3 regions of the Pseudomonas sp. LBUM1653 genome follow, and region 3 is predicted to be linked to each of the others. Evidence: riboswitches for the same ligand, from Rfam matches in the RefSeq annotation. Region 3 holds a riboswitch; each other region holds the start of a gene.

Region 1 (9,596 bases), 2.1 Mb from region 3:
TGGCCAGCCGTAGAAGGCGCCATCCTTCACCGAGGTGATGTAGTCCGGCACCAGGTCGCTGCCGATTTCGTCCCGCTCGTTGACGGCCGTCCACAGGGCGCCGCTTTGTGGCTCCCAGGCCATGCCATTGGGGTTGCGCAGGCCTGAAGCGAAGATCCGGTGGTTGCCGGTGGCGCGATCCACTTCCCAGATCGCCGCGCGCCCTTGCTCCTGATCCATGCCGTTTTCACCGACGTTGCTGTTGGAGCCCACCGTGACGTACAGCTTGCTGCCGTCCTTGCTGGCGATGACGTTTTTGGTCCAGTGGTGATTCAGGGTTCCCCCCGGCAGGTCGACGACCTTGATCGGTTGTGACTTGATTGCCGTGTCACCGTTTTCATAGTGGAAGCGCAACAGCCGGTCGGTGTCGGCCACGTAGAGGTCATTGCCGACCAGGGTCATGCCAAAGGGCGAGTTGAGGTTTTCCAGGAAGACCGTGCGGGTTTCGGCAATGCCGTCATGGTTGGTGTCGCGCAGCAGTGTGATGCGGTTCGGGCTCGGCACGGCGGCACCGGCGCGTCCCATGACTTTCTTGGTGATCCAGCCCTTGATGCCTTTGTTGTCATCGGGTTTGGGCGGGGCATTGGTTTCGGCGACCAGCACGTCGCCATTGGGCAGCACGTAAAGCCAGCGCGGATGATCGAGGTTTTCGGCAAATGCGCCGACCTGAGTGCCGCTGGCCGCGACGGGTTTTACGCCGTTCGCCCAGCCGATGGCCGGGGCGATGTTCATCGTCGGGAACAGTGTCTTGTTCGGCTCCGGGAGTTTGGGAGACGGCCCGGTGCCGTCGTTGACTTGCAAGCGGGCGGTTTCGCCACAGGCGGCGAGCCCTCCCGCTAACGCGATGACGAAAACCAGCTCAGATGTGCGCATTGCTGACCTTCCCTATGAATGAAGTGACTTAAATCATAGAGAAGCGTGACAGGCCGATGGTTCAACCTTAGCCGCGAGCTTCCTTGAGCAGCACGGCAATACCGGGGTGATAGTGACCGGCTTCGTTGCGCAATTTGCGATAGGCATAAGGGAAATACCAGGCTACGGCGCAGCAGTGTTCCTTTTGCAGGTCATCGACCATGTCCTGGAGTTCTTCGGGGGTAGCGCCTTGCTGGCTCTTGTGCGGTGCGACGAACAGGCAGCCGATTTTCAGATCGCTGGCGTAGCTGATTTTTTTCGCGTCGCTGGTGATGTCCTGCAGGGCCTGAGTCAGGTTCAGGCTGTTGACCCGTGGCCAGCGTTGCGTGGTCTGCAGCCAGGCGCGTGCTTCGGTCGTGGCGATGAACAGATCGGCGCGGCCGTTGCGTTCGCCTTCTTCGATCTGTTTGCGGGTGGGCGATTGTTGCAGCGTGATCATCTCGGCCATCCATGCGGCGGCGGAGAGCAGACCAAGGTTGGCTTTTTCGTCGAGCCAGTAGGGTGTCTCGCTGTCGCCGCGCACGGCGTTATAGCGGTCGATACAGTCGAACCAGCGTTCCAGTACCGAACGCAGGAATTCCAGCTTCGGATTGCTGATGATCATGCCTTGCATGGGGCTCACCCTTTTTCTTGTTTGTGAGGTTGTGGCTATTTGATATCACTGCTGTGAGTGTGGCACAAGATTGACGTCATTTTATGGATGAGTGGCCGTTATTCGTTCCGGTACCGCGTCTTCAATTGACGCTCCACCCCCAACCCTCTAACCTTCGCCGCTTGTTTCAGGTGCTCTGTGACTTGGGTCGACAGAGTGAAACAGGGAAGCCGGTGAGCGAGCGCTTCAGTCGATGAAGCCCTGCGATCCCGGCGCTGCCCCCGCAACGGTAAATGAGTGAAAACTGCGTCTGAAGCCACTGCGTCGATCTGTGACGCGGGAAGGCGCGCAGTCAGGCATCACGCCGCTCATGAGCCCGGAGACCGGCCTGATCCATCCAAGCGGCATCACGGTGGGCGATGCCAGGCTTCTTGCCGTCTATTCTTGTGCCTGCCCGCCGTTAATCCTGCCTCAACGGAGAGCTCCCCCATGTCTGATACCCCTGATCGTGACGAACGTCATCTTGCGCGCATGCTGCGCAAAAAGGCCGTGATCGACGAACGCATCGCCAATTCCCCGAACGAATGCGGCCTGCTGCTGGTGCTCACCGGCAACGGCAAAGGCAAGAGCAGCTCGGCGTTCGGCATGCTCGCGCGCGCCATGGGGCATGGCATGCAGTGCGGTGTGGTGCAGTTCATCAAGGGGCGCAACAGCACCGGCGAAGAGTTGTTCTTCCGCCGCTTCCCCGAGCAGGTGCGTTTTCATGTGATGGGCGAGGGCTTCACCTGGGAGACCCAGGATCGCCAGCGCGACATCGCGGCGGCCGAAGCGGCCTGGGCGGTGTCGCAGCAATTGCTGCGCGATCCAACGGTCGGCCTGGTGGTGCTGGACGAACTGAACATCGCCCTCAAGCACGGCTACCTCGATCTCGATCAGGTGCTCAGCGATTTGCAGGCGCGCCCGCCCATGCAGCACGTGGTGGTCACCGGCCGCGGCGCCAAGCCGGAAATGGTCGAGCTGGCTGACACCGTCACCGAAATGGGCATGATCAAGCACGCCTTCCAGGCCGGTATCAAAGCGCAAAAAGGCGTCGAGCTGTGAATCAACCTCGTCATTGCCCGGCGGTACTGATTGCCGCGCCGGCGTCCGGCCAGGGCAAGACCACCGTTACCGCCGCGCTGGCCCGGTTGCATCGTAACCAGGGACGCAAGGTTCGCGTGTTCAAGTGCGGCCCGGACTTTCTCGATCCGATGATCCTCGAACGCGCCAGCGGTGCGCCGGTGTATCAGCTGGACATGTGGATGGTCGGCGAGCAGGACAGTCGCCGGCTGTTGTGGGAGGCTGCCAGCGACGCCGACCTGATCCTGATCGAAGGTGTCATGGGGCTGTTCGACGGTACGCCGTCCAGCGCTGATCTGGCGCGACATTTCGGCGTGCCGGTGCTCGCTGTGATCGACGGCACCGCCATGGCCCAGACCTTTGGTGCATTGGCCCTGGGCCTGGCGCGCTATCAGCCGGACTTGCCGTTTGCCGGCGTGCTGGCCAACCGCGTGGGCACCCTGCGCCACGCGCAACTGCTCGAAGGCAGCCTGACCGAAGGCCTGCGCTGGTACGGTGCCTTGTCCCGTGAGACCGGGATCGAATTGCCGAGTCGACACCTTGGCCTGGTACAAGCCAGCGAGTTGAATGACCTGGATGTGCGCCTCGATGCGGCGGCCGAAGCCTTGGCCAGCAGTTGTGAAGTCGCGCTCCCGCCGGCGGTGGAATTTGCCGCGCCAGATGTGGTGACTGTTGAACCCTTGCTGGCTGGCGTGCGCATTGCCGTGGCCCATGACGAAGCCTTCGCCTTCACCTATGGCGCGAGCCTGGATTTGTTGCGGGCGATGGGCGCTGAATTGCGGTATTTCTCGCCGATCCGTGACGCGGGTTTGCCAGAGGCAGACAGCCTGTACCTGCCGGGTGGCTATCCGGAGTTGCACCATGTGGCTTTGGCGCAGAATACCTCGATGCTCGAGGCAATTCGCGCTCACCACGCCGCAGGTAAACCCTTGCTGGCCGAATGCGGCGGCATGCTTTACCTGCTCGATTCGCTGACCGATGTCGAGGGCACGCGTGCAGAGCTGGTGGGCTTGTTGAAGGGCGATGCGGTGATGCAGAAGCGCCTTGCTGCATTGGCCTTGCAAGCGGTTGAATTGCCGGAAGGTTCACTGCGCGGGCACACCTATCATCATTCGCTGACCTCCACCGAACTGACACCGATTGCCCGGGGCTTGAGTCCTAACGGCGGGCGCGGGGCAGAGGCGGTTTATCGCGAGGGGCGGATGACGGCCTCTTATGTGCACTTCTATTTTCCGTCCAATCCATCGGCGATTGCCGCGCTGTTTGCGCCTGACCGTTCGGACGCCTTCGCGAGCAGGCTCGCTCCCACATTGGTGAGTGGATCGCCTGAAGAAACGCGGTCCACTGTGGGAGCGAGCCTGCTCGCGAAGAGGCCATGACCGACAACGCCTTTTCCGAAGCCGAACGCGCAGCGGTCTACCGAGCCATCGGCGAACGCCGCGACATGCGTCACTTCGCCGGCGGCACGGTCGAGCCCGAGTTGCTGCGGCGCCTGCTCGAAGCCGCGCATCAGGCACCGAGTGTCGGCCTGATGCAGCCTTGGCGCTTCATCCGCATCAGCGATCGTGCCTTGCGCAGCAAGATCCAGGCGCTGGTGGAAGCAGAGCGCATCCGCACCGCCGAGGCCCTCGGTGAGCGTACCGACGAATTCATGCAGCTCAAAGTCGAGGGCATCAACGATTGCGCCGAGGTGCTGGTCGCCGCGCTGATGGACGATCGCGAACGGCATATCTTCGGTCGTCGCACCCTGCCGGAGATGGACCTGGCCTCGTTGTCCTGCGCGATCCAGAACCTCTGGCTGGCGTCCCGCGCCGAAGGGCTGGGCATGGGCTGGGTCTCGCTGTTCGAACCGCAAGCCCTGGCGGACCTGCTGGGCCTGCCGCCTGGCGCCAAGCCCTTGGCCATTCTCTGCCTGGGACCGGTCAAGGCCTTCTATCCGGCACCGATGCTGGTACTCGAAGGCTGGGCGCAGGCGCGTCCGCTGAGTGAGCTGTTGTATGAAAATTATTGGGGAGTGAGTCAATGAGTGTGGCGTTGTTGAGTGTCGCCGCGGTAGCGCTGGATGCGCTGCTGGGTGAACCCAAGCGCTGGCATCCGCTAGTGGCGTTCGGCCGTTTTGCCGAGCGCATCGAGCAACGTTTCAATGGCGGCGGTCGCGGCTGGCGCAGTCATGGGGTCACCGCGTGGGTGATTGCTGTATTGCCGCTGACCCTGTTGGCCACGGCATTTTCCTGGGCACCTTACGTCGGCTGGATCGTCGAGATTCTTGCTCTCTATTGCGCCCTGGGCATGCGCAGCCTCGGCGAGCATGTCACGCCTGTGGCCAAGGCCTTGCGCAGCGATAATCTTGAAGAAGCGCGCCAGCGCGTGAGTTATCTGGTCAGCCGTAAAACCAGTGATCTGGATGAAACCGCCGTGGCCCGCGCCGCCACCGAATCGGTGCTGGAAAACGGCAGCGACGCGGTGTTTGCCGCACTGTTCTGGTTTGCCGTGGCCGGTGCGCCGGGCGTGGTGCTCTACCGTTTGAGCAACACCCTGGACGCGATGTGGGGCTATCGCAACGAACGCTTCGAGCGTTTCGGCTGGGCGGCGGCGAAGATTGACGACGTGCTCAATTACATTCCTGCGCGCCTGGTGGCGCTGACCTACGCGCTACTGGGCAAAACCCGGCTGGCGTTGAAATGTTGGCGCACCCAGGGGCCGACCTGGGATAGCCCGAATGCCGGCCCGGTGATGGCGGCGGGTGCCGGTGCGTTGGGCGTCGAGCTGGGCGGGCCGGCGATTTATCACGGTGAACTGCATCAGCGCCCAACGCTGGGCGAGGGCGTGCCGGCGGATGCCGACGCCATCGACCGCGGCTGGCAACTGGTGCAGCGTGGGGTATGGTTGTGGCTGCTGATTCTGTGCGTGGGGTCTGAATTTTATGCTTGAGCACGGCGGACGATTGCGCAAGGCGGCGCACGAATACGGCATCGACGAAGCCGATTGGCTTGACCTGTCCAGCGGCCTGGCGCCCTGGCCGTTTCCCGTGCCGGACATCCCGCAACGGGCCTGGGCGCGGTTGCCGGAAGCCGATGACGGTCTGGAGCAGGCGGCCTGCGACTATTATGGAACCCTGCAGGCACTGCCGGTCGCCGGTTCGCAGATGGCCATCCAGTTGCTGCCGCGTTTGCGCCGGGCGGGCAAGGTCGGCGTGCTGTCGCCCTGTTATGCCGAGCATGCCGAGGCCTGGCGGCGCAATGGCTACATCGTGCGCGAGGTGCTGGAGCAGGAAGTCGACTTTTTCGTCGACAGCCTCGACGTGCTGGTGGTGGTCAACCCGAACAACCCGACCGGGCTGAACCTGACGCCCGCCCGGCTGCTCGACTGGCATTCGCGCCTGGCCCCGCGCGGTGGCTGGCTGGTGGTGGACGAAGCCTTCATGGACAACACGCCGCACCTGAGTGTGGCGCCGTTTGCCCACCAGGTCGGGTTGATCGTGCTGCGCTCCTTCGGCAAGTTTTTCGGCCTGGCCGGGGTGCGCCTGGGGTTTGTCCTGGCCGAGCGCAAGTTGCTCAAGTTGCTCGCCGAGCAGGTGGGACCGTGGGCGGTCAGTGGCCCGACCCGGGTGCTGGGCCAGGTGTGCCTGCGCGACACCGAAGGGCACACGCGGCAGCGCGAGCGCGCCGATGAAGCCAGCGAGCGTCTGGCAACCTTGTTGACGCGGTACGGCTTCGAACCCCAGGGTGGTTGCGCCTTGTTCCAATGGCTGATCACCGAGCGCGCCGAAGTGCTGCACGAGTTCATGGCCCGGCGCGGCATTCTGTTGCGCCTGTTCACCCACAACAGCAGCCTGCGTTTCGGCCTGCCTGGCGATGAAGCCGACTGGGCACGTCTCGATTCAGCGTTCGACGCCTTCGCCAAGGAAAGCCAATGACCACGTTGATGGTGCAGGGCACCACATCCGACGCCGGTAAAAGCACGCTGGTGACGGCACTGTGCCGCTGGGTGACACGCCAAGGTGTCAGCGTGGTGCCGTTCAAGCCGCAGAATATGGCGCTCAACAGCGCGGTGACTGCCGACGGTGGCGAAATTGGTCGCGCGCAAGCGGTGCAAGCCCAGGCCGCCTTTCTTGAACCCCACACCGACATGAACCCGGTGCTGCTCAAGCCCAACAGCGATACCGGCGCCCAGGTGATCATCCATGGTCGTGCGGTCACGACGATGAACGCCGTGGCCTATCACGACTACAAAACCATCGCGATGCAAGCGGTGTTGGCCTCCCATGAACGCTTGAGTGCGGCGTATCCGCTGGTGATGGTCGAGGGCGCGGGCTCACCGGCCGAGATCAATCTGCGCGCTGGCGACATCGCCAACATGGGCTTTGCCGAAGCGGTGGATTGCCCGGTGGTGCTGATCGCCGACATCAATCGCGGCGGGGTTTTCGCGCATTTGGTGGGCACTCTTGAACTGCTGTCGCCCACAGAGCAGGCGCGGGTCAAGGGCTTCATCATCAACCGTTTTCGTGGTGACATCGCCTTGCTGCAACCCGGTCTCGACTGGCTTGAAGCGCGCACTGGCAAACCGGTGATCGGCGTGCTGCCGTATGTGATGGACTTGCACCTGGAGGCCGAGGACGGCATCGATCAGCGCCAGGCCGACAAGGCCGAACAGGTGCTGAAAGTGGTGGTGCCGGTGTTGCCGCGCATCAGCAACCACACCGATTTCGATCCACTGCGCCTGCACCCGCAAGTGGACCTGCAATTCATCGGCCCCGGCCAGGCGATTCCAGCGGCCGACCTGATCATTCTTCCAGGCTCGAAAAGCGTGCGCGGCGATCTCGCGTACCTGCGCGCCAATGGTTGGGACACCGCGATTTCGCGACACCTGCGCTATGGCGGAAAAGTGCTGGGCATTTGTGGCGGCCTGCAGATGCTCGGGGAGCAGGTGCATGATCCGCTGGGCCTTGAAGGCGCGCCGGGGTCCAGCACCGGTCTGGGCTTGCTGGCGTTCGAGACGCAACTTGAAGAAGAGAAGCAGTTACGCAATGTGCGCGGGCGCCTGGCGCTGGAAGACGCGCCGGTCAGCGGCTATGAAATTCACGCCGGCGTCACCACCGGGCCGGCGTTGGAAAACGCCGCCGTACAGTTGGACGATGGACGTTGCGATGGCGCGCAGAGTGTCGACGGGCAGATTTTCGGCACCTACTTGCATGGCCTGTTTGAATCCCCGGCGGCGTGTAGTGCGCTGTTGCGTTGGGCGGGATTGCAGGGGGTGCAGGACGTGGATTACCACGGTTTGCGTGAGCGCGATATCGAGCGGCTGGCGGATCTGGTGGAGAAGCATCTGGATACCGGGCTGTTGCGTGAACTCTGTGGTTTTTAAGGTGGCCGTGCTGGCCCCTTCGCGGGCAAGCCTCGCTCCTACAAGGCCCCCGCGGTACCTGTAGGAGCGAGGCTTGCCCGCGAAGAGGCCCGTCGCCTCACTGAAGACTTAAAGGAATGAACCATGCTCCAACTGATCCTCGGCGGCGCCCGCTCCGGCAAGAGTCGCCTGGCTGAAAAACTGGCAACAGACAGCCAGCTTCAAGTCACCTACATCGCCACCAGCCAACCGCTGGACAGTGAAATGAGCGAGCGTGTCGCCCATCACCGCGCCCGCCGCCCGGCCGAATGGGCGTTGATCGAAGAGCCTGTGGAGCTCGCCCGCGTCCTGCGCGAAACCGCCAGCGCTGACCGCTGCCTGCTGGTGGATTGCCTGACGCTGTGGATGACCAATTTGTTGATGCTCGATGACAACGAGCGTCTGACGGCCGAACGCGAAGCCTTGCTCGAATGCCTGGCGTCGCTGCCGGGTGAAATCATTTTTGTCAGCAACGAGACCGGAATGGGTGTCGTGCCGCTGGGCGAATTGACTCGCCGCTATGTCGATGAAGCCGGTTGGCTGCATCAAGCCCTGGCCGAGCGTTGTCAGCGCGTCGTCCTGACCGTCGCCGGTCTGCCCCTGACATTGAAAGGAACTGCGTTATGAGCTCATCCTGGTGGCTGAACCCGTGCCAACCGACCAACGCCCAGGCTGTCGAGCAGGCGCAAGCCCGTCAACAGCAACTGACCAAACCGGCCGGCTCCCTCGGTCAGCTTGAGTCGGTGGCGGTGCAACTGGCGGGACTTCAGGGGCAGGTCAAGCCGAGTCTGGATCGATTGTGGATCGCGATTTTTGCCGGTGACCACGGCGTGGTGGCCGAGGGGGTGTCGGCCTATCCCCAGGAAGTCACCGGGCAGATGCTGCACAACTTCGTCAGCGGCGGCGCGGCGATCAGCGTGTTGGCGCGGCAATTGGGCGCCTCCCTGGAAGTGGTCGATCTCGGCACCATCACACCGTCGTTGAACCTGGCGGGTGTGCGACACCTGAACATCGGTCCGGGCACGGCGAATTTTGCCCAGGGTCCGGCGATGACCGTGGTGCAAGGCGAACGTGCGTTGCAGGCCGGTCGCGACAGCGTGCAGCGTGCCATCGAGATGGGAGCGCAACTGTTCATCGGTGGCGAAATGGGCATCGGCAACACCACGGCGGCCAGCGCGTTGGCCTGTGCCTTGCTCGATTGCCCGGTGGCGCATCTGGCCGGGCCGGGCACGGGGCTGGATGCGGCGGGTGTCAGTCATAAAGCGCAAGTGATCGAACGCGCGCTGGCACTGCACGGCGCTCAACGTGACGATGCGCTACAGACCCTGTTCAATCTCGGTGGTTTTGAAATCGCGGCACTGGTCGGCGCCTACCTGGCGTGCGCCCAGCAAGGCATTGCGGTATTGGTGGACGGGTTCATCTGCAGTGTCGCGGCGTTGGTGGCGGTGCGCTTGAATCCGCCGAGCCGGCAATGGCTGTTGTTCGCTCATCGCGGCGCCGAGCCGGGTCATCGCCATGTGCTGCAAACCCTGAAGGCCGAACCGTTGCTGGA
Region 2 (9,596 bases), 1.1 Mb from region 3:
GACCTTCCCCATTCAGCCACGCTACGTCCTGCTCCGTCCAGATGTGATATTCGGGCCTGGAGCCAGGATCCTCGTCCAACGTCGCCACGCGCACGATCATCGCGTTTGAGCCGTTACGCTCAGCCACAAGGTGCGATCCGCAGAGGGAGCAGAACTGTCGGAGCTTCCCGGGAGATGACTCGAAAGCCCTCAATGCGTCCAGGCCTCGTGTCCACCTGAAATGCTCTCTCAACACTCCAGCCGTGGAGACGTAAGCAGCGGCATGGGTCTTGCGGCAGGTACTACAGTGACAATGGCTGATTGGCATATCAATGCTATCGATCTCATAGCCTACAGCCCCACAAGCGCAGCTTCCTTTCAATTCATCCTCCGGTTTTGTAACAGTGCGAAGATCATCGCTTGCATGGCTTTTCGCAGTCTGACGGCGCCGCCGCCAGTTGTTTGCTACGCAGTAAGCTCGACGTAGCTCGACTCCCCACCTCCAGTCGCACCGGACAGCCAACCCCATACAAAGGACAGCGTGGTACGTCCCGCCTGATCAACGCCTACCGTGCCACGAGACCAGCCGGACAGAATCTCACCCTCCGTAGTCAGGCAATGAAAAAGAAGCTCGATGGTATCGGGGCCTGTCACGCGGCCGACTTGATTGCCCATGCGGATCTTGCCGCCTTGGTAGGTACCCGAAACGGCATCTCCCTCGACATGGTAATGAAAAACCGTGCCTGCACCGGATAGCCCGTGGGCGTTGCCCGCTACCGTAAATCGTCGATTGTGCAAACGCTCGTTGATTTGAGAAAAGGGGATTTCCATAAATGTCGCGTCCTTTAGTCGAGAGGGTCCATTCCAGCGTTCGATTATCCTAACCCGATACTCGTCTACCTTTCTCCCTCAAACGTCACATCAATTCACGTTCTCTGCATCAGCCTCGCAAACTCCTGTCGGCAAGAGGGCTGATTTTTTCCGGGAAGCGATGCGATCATTTGATCAAAGGCCGTTACCGAATATCGTCCATCAAGGTTTTCTACGGTGGGCATTTTTGCAGGAAACCCGAATCGCACTCTGCCGGGAAGCACTTCATCCATGGCTGAGTACCAGGTCAGCAGAGCCTGTTGGAGGCGCACGTGTAACTCGAATCTATTCCGTCGGCGGGTGGTGTCTGCTTTGGCTCGTTCTCGCGCGAGTTGAGGATCTATGCGGCCAACAATGTAACAGTCAGCAAAGCCAATACGTCCTTGTGCAATGGTTTCTCTTGTGGCGTCCAACTCTACTCGCCAGTCGTGTTCGCTCGCCTCGCCGATCTGCCAAAGGCACCAAATGTAGTGGAGCTTGAGAGGGTCACTGTCACACAAAGCCCACGAAGAAAAGTCTTCCATGGCCAACGCTTTTTGCCAGCGATCCACGTTTCGCTCTGCCCAAAAAATGGCTGCTCCGACTGGATCCTTTATCCGATCCGGCTCGTTTTCAAAGCGGCCGTTTTCAGGAATGACATGCTGCCCTCCATGCTTGGCGCACCAAGTGGTTTTCCCGCTGGCGCTGATACCTTCAACAACCAAAATCATCGTTATGACTGCTCCATTAATTGCGCCATCCTGGTAAGTCCCAAAGCATCGGGGGTTTACGTGGTTTCTGTCCAGGGAGTTGGCCGCCAACAGGCTCAGAACCTTCCTGTCAGTGGGTACTCCACAGCCAGGCGTATCTGGTCCGTGTCCAGTTCTGCCTGGGCCGTATTGCCCCGATGTACATTGTGTTGCAACGACAGGGTGGTGCCTTTCGCCACGCCACCTTGCACCACATAGCGCACCTGCAGGTCACGTTCCCAATGTTTGCCGCCTTCGCCATAACCCAGATAGGCATAGCCGCCTTGCGGGTCGACATGGCTGCCATCGATTTGGCTGCCGCGTACATAAGCGGCGCTCATGGACAGGCCCGGTAACCCCCAGGGGGTGACATCCAGATCGTAGCGAGCTTGCCAGGACTGTTCATTGGGTGCGTTGAAGTCCGACAACTGCACGGCGTTGCTGATAAAGATCGCACCGCGGGTGACGTAGTCAAACGGCGTGTGTGCATCCACCTTCTGATAACCGAGGCTAAAGCCATGCGGGCCTTGGGTGTAAGTGGACATCAGGCTCCAGGTGGTGTTGTCGATCCTGCCGGATAACGACTGGCCCTCATCAGTGGTTCGGTACAGGTTCAGGTTGAGTGTCAACGAGCGCCTTTCATCCAGCGGCTGGATGAAGGTGCCGCCCAGGTAATGCTGGTTCCAGGTGTCCGCATAGCGAGAGGTATAGACGCTGACGTTCAGTTTCTTTCCCGGTGTGAAGACCATGCCCGCGAGATCGAAGGCATTGCCTTTCACGGCGTTGGAATAGTTGACCACGAAGCCCTGGTCATGACTGCTGGCATTTCGATCGGTACTTTCGGTGAAATGTCCTGCGACCAGCTTCAGTGCCTCGAACTCGTTGCTGGAGAGGAACACGCCGGTGGCGGTCTCCGCAAGCAGGCGGCTATCGGACGAACTGAATACCGGGGTTTTCACGCGCTGCTCGCCATAGCTCAGGACTGTCGACGACAGGCGAAGTTTGACCGCCGCACCGCCGCGGCTGAACGCGTCCTTCGGATGGCCCTGGTTGTCGAGAGCGAGCAAGCGCGCTTTCCCTGCGCGGCCACCGCCGCTGTCCAGTTGTGTGCCGAGATAGGCATGCGCATCCATACCCACCCCGATCAGGCCATGAGTGAAGCCCGATTGCACCGTACCCATCAGCCCGTAGGCCCATTCTTCGGCGTAGCCATTTCGCTCGTCACGCGGTTTGTAGGCATTGCGCGCAGCGTTGTTGCGGGCGCCATTTCGGTACTCGCGATGGTCGTAAACCGTGCGATTGAGCACGCTCCAGGTGCTGTCCTGGATAAATCCATTGGATTGCGATTGAGCCGAATCAGCGAGTGCGAGTGGACTTGCCAGGGCGAGGAGAAAGGCTGATCGGGTATGCATATTGGGTGTCCACAAACGAATCAGGAAGAGCGCAAGCGCAGGATGTACGCTCCGTCAAACGGGTCAATGAGGTAGTGCGCGTGGACACCGAACGTGTCCAGAAGGCGTTGTGGGGTCAACACTTCGAGCGGTTTGCCAAGGGCCACCAGGCGTCCCTTTTCCAGCACAGCCAAACGATCACAGGTGAGTGCCTGGTTGAGGTCGTGCAGGGCAATCACGGTGGTCACGGGCAGCGCGTGAACCGCGTGCAAAATCGCCAGCTGGTGCTGGATATCCAGGTGATTGGTCGGTTCGTCCAGCAACAGGATCTGCGGGCGCTGCGCCAGGGAGCGAGCGATATGTACGCGCTGACGCTCGCCGCCAGAAAGGCTACGCCAGGTGCGCCTGCTCAGATGCGTCGCATCAACGTCACGCAAGGCTTGATGGACGATGTCATCGTCCGCCTTCGACCATGGACTCAAGGCCGACAGCCACGGCGTTCGGCCCAGGGCCACGGCATCGAACACACTGATCGCATCCAGTGTGTCGGCTTGCTGTTCAACCACCGCCAGGGTTTGTGCGATGGTTCGCCGTGACAGTGTCTTGAGGCTTTCGCCGTTGAGATGGATGGCTCCCCGGCTGGGGAGGCGCACGCCGGCCAGCAGTTTGAGCAGCGTGGATTTTCCTGAACCGTTGGGCCCGACAAGGCCCAGGGTCTCGCCCCGACGAATGTCCAGGTGGATCTCGTGCAGTAATTCAACATCGCGGATATGGAATCCGAGGCTGGAACAACTCAGCACGGCTTCGTCGATAACAGGGGCAATAGCATTCATCGGGCATTCCTCCGACCGACCAGGATCAGCGCGAACACCGGCGCGCCGACCAATGCCGTAATCACGCCGACCGGAATCACCTGGCCCTTGATCAGCGTCCGGGACAGAACATCCGCGCCAATCAGGAACACTGCACCCCCCAGCGCACTGGCCGGCAGCAGCCGCGTATGCCGAGTGCCCAGCAACAGCCTGGCGGCGTGGGGTATGACCAGCCCAACGAAACCGATGGAGCCGACAATCGACACCATCACCGCCGTCACCAGGGCGGCACAACTGATCAACAGAAATTGCACAGGCCGTACCGCAATGCCGAGCGAGGCCGCGGAGTCGGCGCCAAAGGTGAAGGCATCCAGCGCACGCCGGTGCCACAGGCAAACCGCCAGACCGGCTAGCGCAACCGGTACGGCCAGCCACACCGATGGCCAGCGCACGCCACTGAGATTGCCCAGCAACCAGAACATGATGCCGCGAGCCTGTTCGGAACTGGCCGACTTGGTGATCAGGAACGCCGTGAGCGCATTGAACAGTTGCGAACCGGCAATCCCCGCCAGGATGATCTGCCCGGTACTGCCAGGCGAACCGCTGGCGCGGCCCAGCAACACAACGACGGCGAAGGCAGCAACGGCGCCGGCAAACGCCCCGACCGACATCGAAATCGCTCCGGCACCCAAGCCCAGCAACGCCACCAGCACCGCGCCCGTCGAGGCCCCCGCAGAAATGCCGAGCAGGTAGGGATCGGCCAACGGGTTACGCAGCAGCGATTGCAGGATCACTCCGCAGGTCGCCAGGCCCGCCCCGCAAGCCGCCGCCACCAGCGCGCGAGTCAGGCGGTAGTTCCAGACGATGCCCTCGTCGATGGGATCGAGAGCATACCCGGCCGCCCACAGTTTGTTGGCCAGCACCTGGAACACCACACCGGGTTCGATGCGGGTTTCACCGATGGCCACGCCGGCAATCACGGCCAGAAGCAGCGCCACCAGTGCAAGCAGAGTACGAATCAGCGTCACGGTCATTTCGGCAGGTCGTAGCTGTTGATGGCCGTCGCCAGCGATTCGAGACCGTCGAACATTCTCACGCTGGCCTGCATGGCCATGGCGTCGAGGATAATGATGCGGTTGCTTTTCACGGCATCCATGTTGCGGGTCACAGGATCGCTACGCAGGAATTCCAGCTTCTTTTGATAGTCATCAGCCGGGAAACGACGGCGATCCATGCGGGCGATGACCAGGAACGTCGGGTTGGCCTTGGCGATGGTTTCCCAGCCAACGGTTGGCCACTCTTCGTCGGACTGCACCACATTGCGCACGCCCAAGGTGCCCAGCATGAAGTCGGGAATGCCCTTGTGCCCGGCGACATAGGGATCGATATCCAGGCTGGCACTGGAAAACCAGACCAGCGCGCTGGTGTGCTTGAGGTCTTTGTCTTGCACCGAGGCGATGGACTTGGCCAGGCTGGCCTGCAGCTGCGCGTTCAGCTGCTGCGCACGCGCCTGGACATCAAAAATCTCAGCCAGCTGGGTGATGCTCTTGTAGATGCTTTCAATACGAAATGGCTGCAGGCGGGTGCCGTCGGCGCCGACCAGGTTGTCCTTGGACTCGCAGTCCGAGGGCATGAGATAGGTTGGAATCTGCAGTTCGTGAAACTGCTCGCGGGTAGCGACTGCGCCTTGCGGGCCGACCATCCATTCCAGCTCGACGGCGACCAGTTCCGGGCGCTTGCCGATCACCGACTCGAAACTCGGCTCGTTATCGGCCAGGCGTTCGATCTTGTCGTTTTGCACCTTGTACTGACCCAGCACATCATTGAACCACAGCGAAGTACCGACCAGTTTGTCGCCAAGTCCGAGGGCAAAAAGCATTTCGGTGCCGGCCTGGCCGATCGTCACAGCCCGGGCAGGGGCCTGCGCGAACGTCAGTGGGCTGCCGCAGTTTTCAATCGTCAGCGGGTAATGAGTCGGGGAGGCATAGGCGAGGGAACAAACACCCAGGCCTGTGACGAGGGCGAAAAAGCGCGGCAACAGCATGATGCAATCTCCATTTGAACCGTACACGCAGCAAGGGTGCAAGGTCTGGAAAACACATCATCGAGCGCTGCCGAAAAAGCAGTGCAAGGCCGATCACCTGAGTGGCGCGCGCAAGGATGTCCTTCCCGGACACCCCGCCGGTTAGTGATTGTTGCTTGGCCGGCAGGTCTCCTGACTGATGCGTCATGGCGTGCTCCAGCCTTCCCGGGAATCGATCCCAGTGGCAGTTCAGGAGCAGGCTCGGCACCTACAGTTGCGGGGGCAGTTCCGTTTGATGCGTTGGCAGCATCACGGATTCCCTATTAATCCCGTTTGGGAACCGGCGGCGGCATGGTAGTCGATCATGCCGCCCGAGGCGAACCCATCTACTGATCAGAAGTATTTGAGCCAGCCGATATCGCGACGACGCGCCTTCAATGCAGCGAACCAGCGCACCGGTAGATACAGCGATGCAGCCAGGAGCACGGCCGTCAGCCACACAGCCCACATGCCGTCGAAGCCGAAGTAGTCGCCCTGGTTCAAGCCGAACGACGCCACGCTGAGCAGATACAGCATTTTCAGCACATAAAGATGGAGCAGGTAGAAGAACATCGGCGCCGCACCAAATACCGCCAGGGTGCTGATCCACTTGTGTTGCCGGGCCCGCTCAAAGCCAAGCAGCAGCAACAGCCCTACGCCTAGCGTCAGACACAGGAACAGCAGGGAAGGTGGGTATTTGGTGATGTTGAAGAAACTCATGAGGCTGTGCGTAATGCTTTCATGGACCACCCAATGCGCCTCGCCATAACCGTTGACCAGGCGCAGGGCGATGAAGCCGATCAATGCGCCGGCCCCGGCCAGCAACAGATAGCGCTGACGCACGGCGGCCGAGGTTGAGCGTGCGAACCAGGGGCCGATGCAGTAACCCAGGGCGATGACCCCGATCCACGGCAGCACGGGATAGGAGCTGCGCAGGCGCAAGTTGTCGGAGAATTCGATCCAGCCGCGATCATGCAAAATGGCCCAAGGCAGATGCAGCGCCGATCCGACCGGGAAGTGCAGGGGATCGAGCAGGTTGTGCCCGCCGACGATGACCAGGCCCACCACACACAGGATTGGCCGAGGAAGCCAGACCAGTGCGGCGAGGGCAATCATGCTGACACCAATCGCCCAGATCACCTGCAGGTAGATCACGGTGGGCGGGAGCTGGAAGGTCCAGGCGAAATTCACCAGGGTGAACTCCAGCACAACCAGGAACAGGCCACGCTTGAACAGGAACATCGATACATCGTTCTTGCCCTGGTGCTTTTCGCCGTACAGGTAAGCGGACAGTCCAGTGAGAAGCACGAACACCGGCGCACATAAATGGGCGAGTGTCCGGCTGAAAAACAACGTCGGTTCAGTGCTGTCGATGAGCATCGGGTCAGCGACCTGGCGGTGCAGAAAGAACGTCTCGCGCACGTGATCCAGCAGCATGAACAGGATCACCAAGCCCCTGAGGGCATCGATGGACATCAGGCGTTGGTTTAGGCTGGTGGCGGGCGGGGGTTGAACAATGTTTGTCATTGAAAGTCGCAGGCAGGGAGTGGATCACTCTGTCGGTAAACAACCGACGGTTAATGTATTGATATAACGTAACATATAATCTTGGCTTGTGGGCTTGTTTTCTACGAGTGTCGTGGTGCTGCAAAACAAAAAGCACAACACTGCCGTAATGCTGTTCACTTTGGGTTGGGGGCTGCTGGTGCATATTTGGATTGGGTGTATATCCGTTGCTGCGGTAACGGCCACTTATGGTTTCGCTTTTACAGCGAGTCACTTGGAAGAGCCTGTAGGAGCGAGCATGCTCCGGGCGGCGTTCCGACGATGGTGGTCAACAATGACGCGGGGAGCCTGACACCCCGCGGTGCTCTCAGGTTTTTCGTCGGAACGCCGCCCGGAGCATGCTCGCTCCTACAGAGCCCGCCGCGCTGGGCCGGAACGAAGCCTCTCGATGGGGCAAGAAAATCAAAAGCCAAAGCAAAAGCGAAGCGGCCTGATAGCCGACCTGATTGCAGGTCTGTCCGCGATCCAACTGTGGGAGCGAGCCTGCTCGCGATGGACTTCCAGACAACGCGTTCATGCAGACAGGGCGCGTTATCGTTGACGTCCATCGCGAGCAGGCTCGCTCCCACAGGGGATTGGGGGTATCCGCAAAAGTCAGGTCGGCTGTCAGGCCGCCTCGCTTTGGCTTTAGATTTGGGCGCCCCGTTAAACCACGATGGCCGAACGCAGGCATTGCGCAGTGGGTAAACCGGCAGGACGCCGGTTTAGCCGCGCTGGGCCAGGGACGGCCCATCGCGGCGACCCCTGTAGGAGCGAGCATGCTCGCGATGGAGGTCAACGATGACGCGGGGAGCCTGACACCCCCCGGTGCTCTCAGGTTTTTCGCGAGCATGCTCGCTCCTACAGTAAGGGCGAAACCAAAAGTGGCCGTTACCGCAGCAATGGATATCCCCCCAATCCAGTTCTTAAATAAAACCCCATTCTTAAGTGAACAGCATTGCAACACTGCCGGTGTTGTGCTGTCTTCGTCGCGTTCATCTCGGGTAGCAATATCACCCGGTCCGCTGCCTTAGAAGCGATACTTCGCGGAAGCGGTAATGCTACGCGGTGCGCCATACGTCAAGGCACCGTAGGCATCGAAGATGTCGAAGTACTTCTGGTCGGTGACGTTGTCGGCATTCACCTGGGCCGAGAGGTTTTCGGTGATTTCGTAGCGAGCCATCAGGTTGACCAGGGCATAGGCATCCTGCTGGATCTTCTCGGAATTGCCTGCCGGGTTGGTGGCGTAGGTGTAGATCGAGTCCTGCCAGTTGACCCCGCCGCCAATGGTCAGCCTGTTGAAAGCACCTGGCAGACGGTAGGTGGTAAAGGTGCGCAGCAACTTGGTCGGGTACAGCGTGTTGACGTCGTCGCCGTGGGCGTCTTCAGCCTTGAACTGGGTGTAACCCAGCGAGGCATTCCAGTCCGTCGCGAGTTCGCCGGAAACTTCCAGCTCGAAACCCTTGCTGGTCGCGCCTTCACTGGCCTCGTAGGCGAAGCCGCCGACAGGGTTCGAAGGATCGATCAGCTCGCCGGTGTTCTGCCCCAGATTGTCCTGCTTGATCTGGAAAATCGCCGCGGAGGCGTTCAGGCGGCCACCGAAGTACTCACCCTTGAGACCGAGCTCTGTGCTCTCGCCAACGATCGGCTCCAATACCTGGCCGCTGCTGTCGCGTACCGATTGCGGCAGGAAGATTTCCGTGTAGCTGGCATAAGCAGAGAGGTTGTCGGTGAGGTCATAGACGACGCCGGCATAGGGCGTCAGCTCATGATCGACATCGACCTTGCTCACTTCCGAGAAAATGTCATCGCTGGTCTTCTCGTACCAACTTTCACGCGCCCCAAGAATCACTTTCAAATCGTCGGTCACGTTCAGCCGGGTTGCTGCGTACAGTCCCTTCTGGCGGGTCTCGCTGTAGCCGTAGTCGGTCCTCGGGCCCCAGATCGGCTCGGGGAAATGGCCGTTGTAGGCATCGAAATTGGCGACACCGTCAAAGCCTGTTTGCGCGTCGAGTGAATCGGCGTCGAACTTCTGCTTGCTGTCCACATAACCGAAGGCCAATTCGTGCTCACGACCCAGGAACGAGAGCGGGCCATTGAAGCGGATGCCGTAGTCGTCCTGGGTAGTCTCGGTCTTGTAGGTCGCCGGGAACGAAAACATGCCCGAGCTACCGTTGCGGCCTGGATTGCCGGACAGGTACAGCAGGGA
Region 3 (9,596 bases):
CGGCCTGACCGACCAGCAGTACCAGACGCTGCAACGCTGGCTGGCTTCCGGTGCACCGATCGATGAGCAGGGCCTGGTACCCAGCGCGAAAGAAGCGTTGCAGGTAGTACAGTGGGAAAACCTGCTCAACGCACCGGGCGCCCGGCAGAGTCTGGTAGGGCGCTGGTTGTTCGAGCACTGGTTTCTTGCGCACATCTATTTCAAGGATGGCGAGCCGGGGCATTTCTTCCAGTGGGTGCGTTCGCGCACGCCGACCGGCCAGCCCATCGACCTGATCAACACCCGCCGGCCGAATGACGACCCTGGCACTCAGGTTTATTACCGCCTGTGGCCGGTGCAGGGCGTGACCGTGCACAAGACCCACATCACCTATGCGCTGAGCGCGGCGAAGATGGCCCGGGTCAAAAGCCTATTCTATAACGGCAACTGGCAGGTCAACGCCTTGCCGGGCTACGGCCCGGAACGCCGGGCCAATCCGTTTACGACCTTCGAAGCGATCCCGGCCCAGGCGCGTTATCAGTTCATGCTCGATAACGCCGAGTATTTCGTGCGCACCTTTATTCGCGGTCCGGTCTGCCGGGGGCAGATCGCAACCGATGTGATCCGCGACAACTTCTGGGCGCTGTTCCAGGCGCCGGAGCATGACCTCTATATCACTGACCCAAACTACCGCGGCCAGGCCACGCCGTTGCTGGCGATGCCGGGGCAAAATGACGACGTTGGCAGTGTCCTGAGCCTGTGGCACGACTACCGCGACAAACGTAACGAATATGAAGCCCTGCGCCGGGACAGCTATGCCGATCTGCCGGCGCCGAGCTGGTCGAGCCTGTGGGCCGGTAACGACAACGCATTGCTGAGCATTTTCCGCCATTTCGACAGCGCTGCAGTGACCAAGGGCCTGATCGGCGACGTGCCGCAAACCATGTGGCTGTTCGACTTTCCGCTGCTGGAGCGTACTTATTATCAGTTGGCGGTGAATTTCGACGTGTTCGGCAATGTTTCCCACCAGGCCCAGACGCGCTTGTATTTCGACCTGATCCGCAATGGCGCCGAGCAGAATTTCCTGCGCCTGATGCCGGCTGATTCCCGGGAGGGCTTCCTTGACGATTGGTACCAGAACAGCGGGAAATTCAAGATGTGGCTGGACTATGAAGCCATTGACGACGACACGCCGACCGCGCTGAAACTCGATGAAAAGGACCCCAAGCGCGACTTCGCCATGCAGCTGCTGGCGCGCTACGGCGAGCTGAACGCCAAGCCTGATCCGATCAATCGCTGCGACGGCGCCTATTGCTCGCGGCCGAACATCGATCCGGTCCTGCAGTCAGCCGAGCAGGCATTGAGTCGCCTGGCCTCACGTCCGGCGGCCGGCCTCAGGGTCATCGATCAACTGCCGGAAGCGACCATGCTGCGCGTCGAAACCGCGAGCGGTCAGCGTGTGGTCTATAGCCTGCTGCGCAACCGTGCGCACAGCAACGTGGCGTTCCTGCTGGGCGAGTCGCTGCGATTTCAGCCGGGGCTCGATACGCTCACCATTTTCCCGGGCGTACTCAGCAGTTACCCGAACTTCATGTTCAACATTCCCGCCGATCAAGTCCCGGAATTCGTGGATGCGATGGAAAACGCCAAGGATGCCGATCGTTTGGAGAAAATCGTCGAACGTTGGGGGATCCGTCGCAGTCATCCGCAGTTCTGGCAATATTTCCATGACCTGAGTCGCTACATCCACGAAACCGAACCGGTGGAAGAGGGCGTGCTGGACATGAATCGCTACGAGAACCTGTAAACACGCTAAACCCCTGTAGGAGCTGCCGCAGGCTGCGATCTTGTGATCTTGAAAATCAAAATCAAAAGATCGCAGCCTGCGGCAGCTCCTACAGGGGGGATTGTCGGAATCTTTCCCGACAAAAATACTAGGACTTTGTCCGGCGCGATGATTGGCGTAAACTGCGCCCAAGCCTGCGAGGAGTTTCCATGACCGCTATTACCATCACCGACGCCGCCCACGATTACCTGGCTGATCTGCTCTCCAAGCAGAACACCCCGGGCATCGGCATCCGCGTCTTCATCACCCAGCCTGGCACCCAGTACGCCGAAACCTGCATTGCCTACTGCAAGCCGGGCGAAGAAAAACCCGAAGACACCGCGCTGGGGCTGAAAAGCTTCACCGCGTACATCGACCATTTCAGCGAAGCTTTCCTGGACGATGCCGTTGTCGACTACGCCACCGACCGCATGGGCGGCCAGCTGACCATCAAGGCGCCTAACGCCAAAGTGCCGATGGTCAATGCCGATAGCCCGGTCAACGAGCGCATCAACTACTACCTGCAAACCGAGATCAACCCGGGGCTGGCCAGCCACGGCGGCCAGGTCAGCCTGATCGACGTGGTCGAAGACGGCATCGCCGTCCTGCAGTTCGGTGGCGGTTGCCAGGGCTGCGGCCAGGCTGACGTAACCTTGAAGGAAGGCATCGAGCGCACCTTGCTCGAGCGTATTCCCGAGCTCAAGGGTGTGCGTGACGTGACTGACCACACGCAGAAAGAAAACGCCTACTACTAAGGTGTTCACTGCGAAATGAAAAAACGGCGCCCCGTGAGCGCCGTTTTTTTATGAGTAAAATTCACTGACCCCTTCGCGAGCAGGCTCGCTCCCACAGTTGATCGCATTCCAATGTGGGAGCGAGCCTGCTCGCGAAGGGGCCTTCAGGGGCGATACAAATGTGCATGCCCCGCACGATACAGCGACGACTCGCTGAACTGCTCACTACCCAACACCCGACCCACCAGAATCAACGCCGTCCGCCGAAACCCCTTGGCTTCAACCTTTTCGGCAATGTCCGCCAACGTCCCCACCACCCAGTCCTGATCCGGCCAGGTCGCCCGATGAATCACCGCAATCGGGCAGTCCGCGCCGTAATGCGGCAGCAATTCGGCGAGGATTTTCTGCAGATGCTTGACCCCCAAATGAATCGCCATGGTCGCCCCGTGCTGAGCCAGGCTGCCCAGTTCTTCTCCAGCGGGCATCGCGGTTTTGTCGGCGTAGCGAGTCAGGATGACGCTCTGTGACACGTCCGGCAAGGTCAGTTCCGCGCCCAACAGCGCCGCGCAGGCGGCCGTTGCGGTGACGCCGGGAATGATTTCAAAAGGAATAGCGAGCTCACGCAGATGGCGAATCTGCTCGCCTATGGCGCCATACAGGCTCGGGTCACCGGAGTGCACGCGAGCCACGTCCTGACCCTTGGCATGGGCGGTTCTGATCAATTCGATAATCTGTTCCAGGTGCAGTTCGGCGCTGTTGACCACCTGCTCGGCGCGGTGTCCTTCCAGCACTGCGGCGGGCACCAGCGAGCCGGCATAGATGATCACCGGGCAGCTGCGAATCAGCCGTTGGCCTTTGACGGTGATCAGTTCCGGGTCGCCGGGACCTGCGCCAATGAAGTAGACGGTCATCGTCGGCTCCTGTTGAAAATGGGGCTGGGCAAGGCTTCAGATGAAGATTGCTCATGATCGAATGCGGATTATCGGGGATTTTACGCGGCGCCAGCCAATGCCAGGGTGGCCTGGGCATATTTTTGTCGCGGGATCAGCAGTTTCGCCGGTGACTGGGTCAGCTGTTCGGCCAGTGCCAGAGCGGCACTTTCCGCCACACCGTAACAGCCGGTACGCTCGAACGCGATCTGCGAATGGTGGCTGAGGTGCGCTTGATAAGCCGCCAATTGTTCACTGCTGAAGTACAGCATTTGTAACCCAAGCTGCTCGGCCAGCTCGATCAGGGCCGGTTCGTTGCGCTTCAAATCGATGCTGGCCAGGGCCTTGATCTGATGCAGTTCGATCTGGTGCGCCTGCAATGCCTGGTCAAGCAGGGCCCGCAGCGTGCTGACGGGGCAGCCGCGCTGGCAGCCCAGGCCGACCACCAGGGTCGGCGCTGTGCCGAGGTTAGTCATGCGTGGTACTGGCCATCGCTTTTGCGGCGGAACAACCAGGCGCTGATCAGGCCCAGGGCCAGCCAGAACGCCACGTTGGTCAGCTGCGAAGCGATTTTGAACTGCGCCTCCAGGGCTTCCGGGGCGAGCATCGAATGCACTTCCGGTTGCGGTGCGCCAATCACATGAGGAACGGCAAGGATCGCTATGCCGAGGATCTTCATCAGCCAGTGCCGGCTGAACACGATCAGGGCGATGCCGACTGCTGTGGAGGCGGCGGTGCCGATCCACCAGATTTGCCGTTGCGCCAGATCGGCAGCCGCGGTGCCTGGTAGCTCAGGCGGCAGGCCGAGGGTCGGCGCCAACACGAAAGTCGCGTAGCCAGCCAGACCCCAGAGCAGGCCCTGAGAGGTTTTGGTCGGCGCGCGCAGGCTGTAGAGACCGGCGAGCATCAGGGCGAAACCGACCGCCACCACCAGATTACCGCCAGTGGTCGACAGCACGCGCTGCCAGCCGTCTTCCGGCTCCCAGGCTTCGGCGTCGTGGGTGTGGGCAGCGACGCCCGCGGCGTGTTCGTGGACTTCAACGGCGGCCGGTTCGGAGTTTTCGTAGGTTTCGGCCTGCAAAATCAGCGGGGCGACCCAGAAGCTTTGCAGCAGGGTCAGCAGCAGGGCGGCCAGCAGCCCGGTGAAACCTGCGGTTTGCGCAATACGCTTGATCATGTCGGCAGGTCTCAATGGCACGGGAACGCGGAACTGTGGCGCGTATCGTGAGCAGCGTTGTGAACGGCTTCGATGTGCGAGAAACCGGCGAAATACACAAGGCTAGCGCCGAGGATCGACGCACAAACGGCGGCGGTCAGGCGTTGAGTCAGGGTTGTGGTGGTGCTGGCGGTGCTGCTATGGCCGGTGCTGCTGATGATCGACATGGCGTTTCCCTCTGGTCTGTCAGCGGGGAATGAAGGCGCATGCAAAACCCTGCACGACCGGGCGCGCAGAGGTTCAAACAGCGCCCGCCCACCGCGGGTTTGTTATTTCAGTGATCGTGTTGGTCACTTTGTGTTGCGGGCCGGTCTCCGGGCTCACGAGGGGCGCAGGCTTTCGCCTTGACCTGCAAGCATCACCTTCCCATGCCACATTGGCACAGTGGATCTGACGCTTCGCTCGCTTACCGTTGCGGGGGCAGCACCGGACTGACATGGCTTGAAGTAAAGCACATGCGGCACCGGTTTCCCGTTTCACCCTGTGAAGGGCACCCGTAACAAGATGCGTAGGAGAGCATGGGCGAGGGGCGGGCGTCAATTGGCAAGGGTTCTCAACTCGAGACCGAGTCGCTTCATTCGCGAGCAGGCTCGCTCCCACAGGTGTTCGCATTCCAATGTGGGAGCGAGCCTGCTCGCGAAGGGGCCGATGCGGGCGACACAAGACATTGACCCGTCCCAATACCATGCGTAGCCTTGCGCTTTCGAGGTTCTTCGGCGTTTGTCGAAGCTAAGAAGGGAACGCGGTCAATGCCGCGGCTGCCCCCGCAACTGTGAACGGTTCAGTTTCTGCCATGCCACTGCATGCGCCAGCCATGGCGCGCGCGGGAAGGCGCAGCAACCGCCAGTCCAACGACTGGCCAGCCGTCAGCCAGGAGACCTGCCTCGATACAGATTCTCACTACAACCGGGCGGGGTGATCCGGTGGCGAAACGCTTGCGGCGCGCTTGTGCGTGGCCGGTTCTCGTCCCGTATGCCCGCCATCTGCCAAAGGGCATCCGATGAAAACACTGGCCAAACTCCCCGTCACCATCGTTACCGGCTTCCTCGGCTCGGGCAAAACCACCTTGCTGCGGCACATGCTCGACAATGCCCAGGGCCGCCGCATCGCAGTGATCGTCAACGAGTTCGGCGAGCTGGGCATCGATGGCGAAATCCTCAAGCAGTGCTCCATCGGTTGCACCGAAGAAGAAGCCAACGGCCGCGTCTACGAGCTGGCCAACGGCTGCCTGTGCTGCACCGTACAAGAAGAGTTCTTCCCGGTGATGCGCGAACTGGTGGCCCGTCGCGGCGATCTCGACCATATCCTGATCGAAACTTCCGGCCTGGCCCTGCCAAAACCTCTGGTCCAGGCCTTCCAGTGGCCGGAAATCCGCAGCGCCTGCACCGTTGATGCGGTGATTACCGTGGTCGACAGCCCGGCCGTGGCGGCTGGCACCTTCGCCGCGTTCCCGGACCAGGTCGACGCCATGCGCAAACTCGACCCGAACCTGGACCACGAATCGCCGCTGCACGAGCTGTTCGCCGACCAGCTGTCCAGCGCCGACCTGGTGATCCTCAACAAGGCCGACCTGATCAGCCCTGAAGACCTGGCCCGTGTGCGCCTGGAAGTCGCCGAGGAATTGCCGCCAGCGGTGAAAGTCATCGAAGCCAGTAGCGGTCGCCTGCCGCTGGACGTATTGATCGGCCTCGGCGCCGGTTCCGAAGAACACATCGACAGCCGTCACAGCCACCACGATCACCACCATGACGGCGACGACGATCATGATGACCACGATCACGATGCCTTCGATTCGATCTCCATCGAACTGCCGGCATCCGACGAAAGCCTGTTGATGGACGCGCTGACCCAACTGGTGGTCCAGCACGGCATCCTGCGGGTCAAGGGTTTCGCGGCGATCCCGAACAAACCGATGCGTCTGCTGATCCAGGGCGTGGGCTCCCGTTTCGACAAGCATTTCGACCGCCAGTGGGGCGTTGAAGAAGCGCGCACCACCCGTCTGGTGTTGATCGGCCAGGCACTGGACGCCGCCTTGCTCGAAGCGCAATTGCGCGCCGCGCTCAGCGTGTAACCCATGCACCTGCTCAGGACCCAGCCCGGCGGATTCGTGTCGGATGACAACATTGCCGACCTTGGTCAAACCCCCGCCGAGCTGGTGATCCTGTGCAGCGGCGACTCCAGCCTGGCGCTGCTCGCCGAAGCGGCGCAGCAGTTGCCAGACGACTACCCGAGCGTGCGCCTGGCCAACCCGATGCAGGTGCAGAATCATGCGTCGGTCGATCTGTATGTCGACGAAGTATTGCGCCACGCCAAAGTCATTCTGATTTCGCTGCACGGCGGCATTGCCTATTGGCGTTATGGCGTGGAGCGGCTGGTGGAATTGTCGCAGCGTGGTGTGCAGCTGATCCTGGTGCCGGGCGATGATCGCCCTGACCCGGAGCTCAGCGACCTGAGCACCGTGGGCGCTGAAGACCGCGACCGGCTTTGGCAGTTCCTGCGCCAGGGTGGCATGAGCAATGCCCTCGATTTTTTCCGCTGCCTGGCCAATCGCTGGCTGGATCGCGACTACGCCTGGGCCGAGCCGCAAACCCTGCCGCGCACGGCGATTTACCACCCGCAAAAAAGCCCCGCAGCACTGAGTGACTGGCAAGCCGACTGGCAGACCGGGCAACCGGTGGCGGCGGTGCTGTTTTACCGCTCGCATTTGCAGGCGGCAAACACCGCTTTCATCGATGTTTTCTGCCAGCGCTTGCAGGCGGCGGGGCTTAATCCGTTGCCGATTGCGCTGGCCAGTTTAAAAGAGCCCGGCTGCCTTTCGGTGGTCGAGGATTGGCTGGATGAAGTCGAGGCAGGGGTAATTCTCAACACCACCGGCTTCGCCCAATCCAGCCCTGAAGCACCGCACTTGCGACCGTTTCGCCGCAACATCCCGGTGATCCAGGCCATTTGCGCCCAGGACAACGAGCCCGGATGGCGTGCCAGCGAGCAGGGTCTAGGCCCGCGGGATCTGGCGATGCACATTGCGTTGCCGGAACTGGACGGACGCATCATCAGCCGGCCGATCAGCTTCAAGGACCTGGCGTGGCGCAGTGAGCGCAGTCAGTCCGACGTGGTCTGCTACCGCGCGCAGCCGGAACGCATGGACTTTGTCGCGGAGCTGGCGCAGCGCTGGATCGATCTGGCGCGGGTGCCCAACGGGCAAAAACGCATTGCGCTGATTCTTGCCAATTATCCGACCCGTGATGGTCGCATCGGCAATGGCGTTGGCCTCGACACTCCGGCGGCCGCGCTGAACATCCTGCGAGCGCTGCACGTCAATGGATATCCGCTGCCAGCCGAGTTACCGGACAGCGGCACCGCGTTGATCCAGCAATTGCTCGGCGGTGTCAGCAACGACCTCGATACCCTGGATCAACGCCCGTGCCAGCAAAGCCTGGCCATGGACGATTATCTGCAGATGTTTAACGCGCTGCCAGAAGCCAATCGTCAGGCAGTGCTGGGGCGTTGGGGCACGCCCGACAGCGATCCGATGTACCGAGGCGGGCGGATGATGATCGCCGGGTTGCGCTTTGGCCTGACCTTCGTCGGCATCCAGCCCGCGCGGGGTTACCAGGTCGATCCAAGTGCGGTGTATCACGACCCGGACCTGGTGCCGCCCCATGGCTACCTGGCGTTCTATTTCTGGTTGCGCAACACTTACGGCGCCCACGGCGTGATCCATGTCGGCAAGCACGGCAACCTGGAATGGCTGCCGGGCAAAGGCGTGGGGCTGTCGGAGCAGTGCTGGCCGGATGCGCTGCTCGGGCCGCTGCCGAACATCTATCCGTTTATCGTCAACGACCCGGGCGAGGGTGCCCAGGCCAAGCGCCGTACCCAGGCGGTGATCATCGACCATTTGATGCCGCCGCTGACGCGCGCTGAAACCTATGGGCCATTGCGAAACCTTGAGCTGTTGGCCGACGAGTATTACGAAGCGCAACTGCTCGATCCGCGCCGCGCCCGGGAGTTGCAACGGGACATCCTGCAACTGGTGCGTGACACGCACATCGATCGCGAACTGCAACTGGACGAACAACTCGACAGCAATGCCGATGCGGCGATCTGGCTGCCGCGCCTGGACACTTACCTGTGCGACTTGAAAGAGTCGCAGATCCGCGATGGCTTGCACGTGTTTGGCGAGTCGCCGGCCGGAAGCTTGCGTATCGACACCTTGCTCGCCCTGCTGCGCATCCCCCGGGGCGATGGCCGTGGGGCGCAATCGAGTCTGCTGCGGGCGCTGGCCAAGGCGTTTGCGCTGGGCTTCGATCCGCTGGATTGTGCGCTGGCCCAACCATGGATCGGCCCGCGCCCAGATGCATTGTTGTCGATCAGCGATGAACCCTGGCGTACCACCGGCGATACCCGCGAGCGTCTCGAACTGTTCGCCACACAGCTTATTTCACAGACATTGAATGACCCCTGTGGGAGCGAGCCTGCTCGCGATGGAGTGTCAGCCACATCAATATCATCTGACACACCGCTTTCGCGAGCAGGCTCGCTCCCACAGGAGGCGAGTTGGTCTGAAGTGAACGCCATCATCGACAACTTGCGCGAAGTCGTCGCTCCAAGATTGGACGCCTGCGGCCCGGCCGAGATGCGCGGCCTGCTCGACGCCCTCAGTGGCCGTTTCGTCCCCGCCGGCCCCAGTGGCGCACCGAGTCGCGGTCGCCTCGACGTGCTGCCCACCGGGCGCAACTTCTATTCGGTGGACGTGCGCAACCTGCCGACCACCACCGCGTGGCGCATCGGTTTCCAGTCGGCCAACCTGATTCTCGAACGCCACCTGCAAGACCATGGTGATCATTTGCGTCAACTCGGCCTGTCGGTCTGGGGCACCGCGACCATGCGCACCGGCGGCGACGATATCGCCCAGG

What was found. A riboswitch is a leader RNA that binds a small molecule or an ion and turns the genes downstream of it on or off. The one in region 3 is predicted to bind cobalamin.
Region 1: linked by a shared signal. The riboswitch ahead of cobO (cob(I)yrinic acid a,c-diamide adenosyltransferase) and the one ahead of cobW (cobalamin biosynthesis protein CobW) in region 3 are both predicted to bind cobalamin.
Region 2: linked by a shared signal. The riboswitch ahead of ACA054_RS12930 (ABC transporter substrate-binding protein) and the one ahead of cobW (cobalamin biosynthesis protein CobW) in region 3 are both predicted to bind cobalamin.

The regions. Positions count from the first base shown of each region.
Region 1 covers NZ_CP166803.1:1,903,646-1,913,241, forward strand. Annotated here, with positions in the region: gene ACA054_RS08775 (PQQ-dependent sugar dehydrogenase) at 1-912, opposite strand, end outside; gene ACA054_RS08780 (hypothetical protein) at 980-1,564, opposite strand; cobalamin riboswitch at 1,716-1,949, shown strand; gene cobO (cob(I)yrinic acid a,c-diamide adenosyltransferase) at 2,033-2,644, shown strand; gene ACA054_RS08790 (cobyrinic acid a,c-diamide synthase CobB) at 2,641-4,041, shown strand; gene bluB (5,6-dimethylbenzimidazole synthase) at 4,038-4,688, shown strand; gene cbiB (adenosylcobinamide-phosphate synthase CbiB) at 4,685-5,593, shown strand; gene cobD (threonine-phosphate decarboxylase CobD) at 5,586-6,578, shown strand; gene ACA054_RS08810 (cobyric acid synthase) at 6,575-8,026, shown strand; gene cobU (bifunctional adenosylcobinamide kinase/adenosylcobinamide-phosphate guanylyltransferase) at 8,150-8,671, shown strand; gene cobT (nicotinate-nucleotide--dimethylbenzimidazole phosphoribosyltransferase) at 8,668-9,596, shown strand, end outside.
Region 2 covers NZ_CP166803.1:2,828,025-2,837,620, forward strand. Annotated here, with positions in the region: gene ACA054_RS12900 (GFA family protein) at 1-361, opposite strand, end outside; gene ACA054_RS12905 (avidin-fold protein) at 445-810, opposite strand; gene ACA054_RS12910 (hypothetical protein) at 906-1,559, opposite strand; gene ACA054_RS12915 (OprD family porin) at 1,655-2,989, opposite strand; gene ACA054_RS12920 (ABC transporter ATP-binding protein) at 3,010-3,801, opposite strand; gene ACA054_RS12925 (FecCD family ABC transporter permease) at 3,798-4,814, opposite strand; gene ACA054_RS12930 (ABC transporter substrate-binding protein) at 4,811-5,824, opposite strand; cobalamin riboswitch at 5,969-6,163, opposite strand; gene ACA054_RS12935 (acetyltransferase domain-containing protein) at 6,197-7,369, opposite strand; gene ACA054_RS12940 (TonB-dependent siderophore receptor) at 8,418-9,596, opposite strand, start outside.
Region 3 covers NZ_CP166803.1:3,968,009-3,977,604, reverse strand. Annotated here, with positions in the region: gene ACA054_RS17730 (fatty acid cis/trans isomerase) at 1-1,786, shown strand, start outside; gene nfuA (Fe-S biogenesis protein NfuA) at 1,975-2,559, shown strand; gene cobM (precorrin-4 C(11)-methyltransferase) at 2,703-3,449, opposite strand; gene ACA054_RS17715 (cobalamin biosynthesis protein) at 3,530-3,943, opposite strand; gene ACA054_RS17710 (CbtA family protein) at 3,940-4,644, opposite strand; gene ACA054_RS17705 (CbtB domain-containing protein) at 4,656-4,850, opposite strand; cobalamin riboswitch at 4,972-5,196, opposite strand; cobalamin riboswitch at 5,373-5,584, shown strand; gene cobW (cobalamin biosynthesis protein CobW) at 5,684-6,754, shown strand; gene cobN (cobaltochelatase subunit CobN) at 6,758-9,596, shown strand, end outside.